Regions from separate parts of the Citrobacter sp. MNAZ 1397 genome, predicted to be linked through region 2. Evidence: predicted binding sites of a transcription regulator. Region 2 holds the regulator's gene; the other holds the start of a gene.

Region 1 (3,424 bases), on a different contig from region 2:
GATGATTTCGCCGTACTGTCGGGGTATGACGAATACTTCATCCCCAATCTGCTGGCAGGCGGTGCGGGGGTTATCTCCGGGCTCAACAACGTAATGCCGGAACTGTTTGTCAGGGCGCGGGAAGCATGGAAACAAAACGATTTGGCTACGCTGCATGAAGCCCAACGCGAGATGGGCAAATTCATGTCGATTTACACCATTGGCGAGGATTTTGTTACCACTATCAAAACCGTGGTAGCCCGGAAATTCGGTTATTGTGGCGCAACGTCCCGCAATGCGGGCGGCGAATTAACGCCAGCGCAATGTGCACAGATTGATGAGGTTTTCGGTATCGGCCATTAAAAAAACCGGCCTGAGAAGGCCGGTTTCTCTTTTAAACCACGGCGTTATTTCACCGCACCGCGCAAATCCGCAACCACGGCATTTCCTTTCACTTTGCGTGACCAGAGAGAGGTCAAAATCGGCACCAGAATAGAGGTCACAATCACCGATGTCGCCACCAGCGCGGTCGCGGCGGGCGCCATCGCTTTAAACTCCGGTACCATCTCGGCAATCAGCACCGGTGTCGCCACCGCCGCACCGGCGGAACTCGAGGCAGCAAGCCCGGCGGTACCATCCCCACCGCCCAGTACTTTATCAGCAATAATCAACGGGATGCCGGTAATCACAATCACCGCCAGCCCCAGCAGGATACCGAGCAATCCGGTCTGCGCGATAACGCTGAGATCGATAGTGTTCCCCAGCGCAAAGGCAAAAAACGGAATCAGCGTCTGCACCGCTCGGGTGAAGAATTCACGTAGCTCCGGATCCAGGTTGCCCAACCCAAAACCAATCAGGAAGGGCAGCACCGCGCCGACAAATACGTGCGGTTCAAAAGAGGCGATACCCGCCGTCCCCAGAATCACCATCGTCATCAGCGGGCCGGATTCAAGCGACATTAACACAAATGCCCCAGCCTCTTCTTTGGTGCCATATTGCTGCATGATCGAGGCATAAAGGCCGCCGTTCGTCATATCCATAGAGGCCACCAGCGCCAGCGTCGACAGCCCGGCAAAGAAACCGGCTTCCACACCGTGAGCCGGAATCAAGCGGGATGCTACCGCCGCAACCACCCAGGCCACCGCAATTTTAGTCACCACCAGCGTGCCAGATTTACGCAATACCGTCCCGGTCGCGCTGAGCTTAATCGATGCGCCCATACAGAAAAACCACACCGCCAGAATCGGCACGGTACCGGTAATCATGCCATTGGTGAAGGAACCAAAATATTTCCCGGCCCCAGGCGAAAACGTATGGCACAGCGCCCCAAGAAACAGAGGAACCAACATCATCCCACCGGGGATTTTTTCTATTGCACGTTTGATTTGCATATCGCCACCTGTAAAACAGTGAGTTTTGCGCGCCATCTCACCCTATAGGCGGGCGTTTCCAGCGCTGATGGCAAAATGTTAGAACGTCGTCACACTCAGAAAAGTGATCTCCCATGCAAATTCAAAACAATATTTCATTTTTATTGGATATGCGTTTCTTTTGATTTCAGTAGCTGATCAGAAGCCATAAAAAAACCCCCGCTGGCGATGTCAGCAGGGGTCTGGTTTGCCTGTAAGAACGGGCTATTTAGCGAAAATTATTTCTTCGCAGCGAAACGTGCCGCAGCTTCATCCCAGTTCACTACGTTCCAGAACTCTTTGATGTAGTCCGGGCGGCGGTTCTGGAATTTCAGGTAGTACGCGTGTTCCCACACGTCCAGACCCACGATCGGGAAGCCAGACGCGCCAGAAATCGCTTCACCCATCAGCGGGGAATCCTGGTTAGCGGTAGAGACGACAGCCAGTTTGTCGCCTTTCAGCACCAGCCATGCCCAGCCAGAGCCGAAGCGGGTTGCTGCTGCTTTTTCGAATTCAGCTTTAAAGTTATCAACGGAACCAAAGTCACGCTCGATAGCCGCTTTGAGGTCACCCTGCAGGGTGGTGCCTTTTTTCAGGCCTTTCCAGAAGAAGCTGTGGTTAGCGTGACCACCCGCGTTGTTACGCAGAACGGTTTTTTTGTCAGCCGGCAGTTGGTCCAGTTTGGTGATCAGCTCTTCAGCAGACAGACTGGCGAATTCAGGCAGGCTTTCCAGCGCTGCATTCGCATTGTTTACATATGTCTGGTGGTGTTTAGTGTGATGGATTTCCATCGTCTGCTTGTCGAAATGAGGTTCAAGTGCATCGTACGCGTAAGGCAGGGATGGCAGTGTATAGCTCATACTAATCTCCATTATTGTCGGGCGGCAGGTATGTTAACGCCGCGTAATCAGTTGGTTCATTATAGTTAGTTAAATGATATTGAAAATGTTTATCAATGCCGTAGTTTTAATATGGTTATAACATTCTGTTATGAACCCGTGCCGACAAGAGGAATAGCGCAGCGACAGACGAAAAAAAGATCGCTAAACGCTACACACAAATGGAGTGGCTAGTTAACAGGCCGTCATTAAAACGGTGGAGTATCAAAGAGGGAGGATCATGGGCTGGCACAGCCTGGATATCAGTAAGTTGAACAACCATCACCAGGTGTCCCGTGGTCTTTGCCCTTTGCGGTCATGGAAGACACTTCATCGCACTTCCCCCTGCTTTCACTCAAGAACCTTCCTTTATAAATTCCTGGTTTAAAGGTTTTGTGAATTCCCGATTGCCTGGCCTTTGTTTTTTGCCGCGTTTGCGTATTTCCTGGCAAAACTTCAAAGGTCTCCTCTCTTTGAGCACAGTAATTTCAGCAGCAAATTCACTCATGGAGAGGTTTATATGACAAAACGACGGATAGTCCGGGCACTCTTTTTATGCCTTTTTATCTTGCCTTTCGCCGCCCCGGCGAAAACGATGCTTCGTCTCGCCTACGCGGAAAATAGCCAGCCCGTAAAAGATGCGCTGCGCTTTTTAGGGGACGAAATCGAAAAAAACACCCACGGCGACGTTCAGGTCATCTATTTTCCGGACGGGCAGTTAGGCGGTGAACGTGAGCTGGTGGAACTGACGCAGGTTGGCGTGGTGGATATCACGAAAGTATCTTCCGGCTTGATGGAAAGCTTTTCGCCTCTCTATGGCGTCTTCTCGCTGCCGTATCTCTTTGCCAGCAAAGAAGAATATTACAAGGTCATGGATAACCCGCAGGTGATGGATGGGGTATATCAATCCACGGCTGAGCGAGGCTTTATCGGTGTGGGTTGGTATGACTCAGGCGCCCGTAATTTTTATATGACCAAAGGACCTGTTAACGGTGTGGCGGACCTGAAAGGGAAAAAAATCCGCGTCATGCAAAGCGTAACGGCCATCAATACCATGAAATTACTTGGCGCCTCGCCCATCGCAATGGGTCAGGCCGAAGTCTACACCTCGCTGCAGCAAGGCATTCTCGACGGCGCGGAAAACAATGAGTTCGCGCT
Region 2 (3,424 bases):
TTAAACGCGCTGGCGGATGCGCGGGAAATGAGCCGCAGCGAACTGATTGAAGAGATGTTACTGGCTCAGCTTAACGCGCTGAACAGCCAGGAAATCCTCTGAATTATCGCAAAAATTCACTTTCATGTTGCACAGAGTGCAGTCTTGCGTGATTGCAGTTTCCGCGTGCTTCTCTGATCTGCTATGATTGCCCTTATCCGTGGGCCAATCGCCACCACCATATCATTAAGTTTCAAGAGGTTATTTTACTCATGGCAATCACAGGCATTTTTTTCGGCAGCGATACCGGTAATACCGAAAACATCGCAAAGATGATCCAGGCTCAACTTGGTAAAGATGTTGCCGATGTGCATGACATTGCTAAAAGCAGCAAAGAGGATCTTGAAGGTTACGACATCCTGCTGCTTGGCATCCCGACCTGGTATTATGGTGAAGCACAGTGTGACTGGGATGACTTTTTCCCGACGCTGGAAGATATCGATTTTAACGGCAAACTGGTTGCCCTGTTTGGCTGTGGCGATCAGGAAGACTATGCAGAGTATTTCTGTGATGCGTTGGGCACTATCCGCGACATCATTGAACCGCGCGGCGCAACCATCGTAGGCCACTGGCCGACCGAAGGTTACCATTTTGAAGCGTCCAAAGGTCTGGCAGACGACAACCACTTCGTTGGCCTTGCTATTGATGAAGACCGTCAGCCTGAACTGACCGCTGGCCGTGTCGATAAATGGGTGAAACAGATTTCCGAAGAACTTCATCTGAATGACATCATCAATGCCTGATGTTGTTTGGCGCAACCTGCTGGTTGCGCCTGATTAATAGATAAAAGCGATGGAAATAATTGCTACAATTTTTTAACTTTTTTCTCCAGCGCTGTACAATGACCCCTGATTAAAACGGGTAACACAAAGGACTTTGTTGACGCTACCACGTTTTATAAGCTTACTTTACTTGAGGACTTGCAGTTTTCATTCAGGCATGGCAGTTCTATAATGAGACGCATTATCCCAGGTGCATTCCTTGTAGCTTCCCAACGGGAAGTGAATCGTTTAGCAACAGGACAGATTCCGCATGACTGACAACAATACCGCATTAAAGAAGGCCGGCCTGAAAGTCACGCTTCCTCGGTTAAAAATCCTGGAAGTGCTTCAGGAGCCGGAGAACCATCATGTCAGTGCGGAAGATTTATATAAGCGCCTGATCGACATGGGCGAAGAGATTGGGCTGGCGACGGTGTACCGTGTGCTTAACCAGTTCGATGATGCCGGGATCGTGACCCGCCATAACTTTGAAGGCGGTAAGTCCGTCTTTGAACTGACCCAGCAGCATCACCACGATCACTTAATTTGCCTGGATTGCGGCAAAGTGATTGAGTTCAGTGATGACTCTATTGAAGCGCGTCAGCGTGAGATCGCGTCCAGACACGGTATTCGTCTGACTAACCACAGTCTGTACCTCTATGGCCATTGCGCCGAAGGCGACTGCCGTACTGACGAAAACGCGCACGAAGCCGCTGAGAAATAATCATCAGCTTCGTAAAAAAGCCAACCTCCGGGTTGGCTTTTTTATTTCTGACTTTACCGCATAAAAAAGCCCGCCGAAGCGAGCCTTTGATACGGTTAATTTACCGCGTTATGGTGATGAATCTCCTGCCAGATCTGGTCACAACGGGTTTTCACCGCCTGCCCGTTTCCGGTATGCGTCGCTTCAAGGCATTGCTGATAATCCAGCGTGCGCACACTCTCTTCCTCCGCAAATTGCTGGTGTGCTTTCTCTTTGCGCAGAACATCCAGTACGCTTCTGCACGCCGCCGTTTTCTCCGGTGAACCTTCTGCCGTATTAATACAGGCGCTGTAAGCCTCTTTTAATCGCGCATCTTCCTTTGGCGCCTGCGGCTGTTGCACACAGGCGGCAAGTCCCAACGTTAGCAGGGCAAGTAATATTGGTTTCATCATCATGGCACTCCCTGGTATTAGAAAATATTCAGCGGCGCAATGACGATAAACTTCACGTCACGTTCGTCCTGGAAGATGTTGTTATATCCACCACCCCAGCTCGGAATATTGGAATGGTTATCATATTGGGTGAAGTGCAACTTGAATAACGTGCCTTTTGCCATCCCTTCCTGCACGGTGTAAAGCAGGTCGAGGCTATACGCTGACTCTTTAATGGCGTTGCCCGCATCGTAGTATTTGTCGCCAGAGGAGACAGTAGACGGTTTGGCATCCCAGCCATAGACGTACGATGCGCCAACCGCCCAACCAGGCAGATTCCAGCCTTTCAGGTCATACATGGCGCCGACAAAGACGGATTTCTCGTTATGGGCGTTAAAGTCAGAACGGTTGTCCCACCAGATATCCAGGCGACCATTGGAAGAGCCATACCGTGGCGTCATACGTGAATTGAAATAGCCCTGGCGACCATCGGCTTTGACCCAGGTTCCCTCAAGGCGTAAATCCACCGGACCGACCGTATAACCAAAGGTGAGCGCCTGTAACCACGCGGTGCCGTCGTAAATATCATTGATGGTGTTGTTATCGGCCTTGTCGCGCGAACCATAGAACTGATAACTGGTGGAAAGCGGGTTCCCTATGACGTCAAACTTATAGCTGGCTTTGGCAAAGTATTGATCAACGTAACCTTGTGCCTGACCAAATGCGGCTTCAAGGAGAAGGTTGTTTTTAAAATCGTACGATGCGCCCAGAGAGTGGACGTAGTCGATTTTACTCACGCCATCGTTCTGGTAGAAATGATCCGTTTCGTTATACCACGGCGCTTTGTATTCATTGGCCCACATATACGAGAAGCTCAGCGCGCCGTTATCATCGTAATCCAGTTTTGCGCCGGCTTCCGCCCCCTGATAGGTACCCGGCATAAAGCTCCAGTTTGATGCCAGCAGAGTTTGCCCGGTTGGCTGGATATACCCTGCCCTCGCCCATACAGGACCATATTTAAATTTCGCTGCGGCTGTATAGAGACTTGCGCCGCTACGATCGCCGGCCCAGTCTTCGTCATACACTTTGTGGCTATTGGAAAATGCGATTTCATTCGGATGTCCGCTTTCTGAGGATTCAGCCATCTCAATCGCTGCAAAGACCGCGACATCAATACCGAACATATCGGCAGCATAACCAGACTGGAAATCGAGGTTCGTATTCCATGTGGAGTGCGACAGGTTCGTTTTGTATTTATCGCCATCGGTGACATCTTTACGGTCACGCTGGCGCTGCCAGTAGTAAATCCCGCCGGTGAGCGTAGCGTCATCGACAAAACCAGCAGCGCTGACGGAAGGAGCAAAAGTTAAACCTGGTAATGCGGTGGCGCAGGCAATAGCCAACGCTAACGCCTTACGTTTAGCGTTAAACGCGTTCATGAGTGTTCCTCTTTGACGAAAACATAAAAAGTGCTGCGCAAATGCAGACAG

What was found. Region 2 encodes Fur, which represses iron uptake genes when iron is present. Its sites were predicted from a motif close to ATAATAATGAGAACNACTATCAA; they were not measured.
Region 1: sodA (superoxide dismutase [Mn]) is a predicted target of Fur. The motif match lies at 2,322-2,344, and genes of this name have one in related genera.

What each region holds. Positions count from the first base shown of each region.
Region 1 is NZ_JAKIVH010000006.1:61,788-65,211, forward strand. Features, by position in the region: gene L2097_RS22625 (dihydrodipicolinate synthase family protein) at 1-342, shown strand, start outside; gene kdgT (2-keto-3-deoxygluconate transporter) at 387-1,370, opposite strand; gene sodA (superoxide dismutase [Mn]) at 1,628-2,248, opposite strand; gene L2097_RS22640 (TRAP transporter substrate-binding protein) at 2,787-3,424, shown strand, end outside.
Region 2 is NZ_JAKIVH010000001.1:2,558,992-2,562,415, forward strand. Features, by position in the region: gene ybfE (LexA regulated protein) at 1-102, shown strand, start outside; gene fldA (flavodoxin FldA) at 252-782, shown strand; gene fur (ferric iron uptake transcriptional regulator) at 1,072-1,524, shown strand; gene chiQ (ChiQ/YbfN family lipoprotein) at 1,620-1,955, opposite strand; gene chiP (chitoporin ChiP) at 1,973-3,373, opposite strand.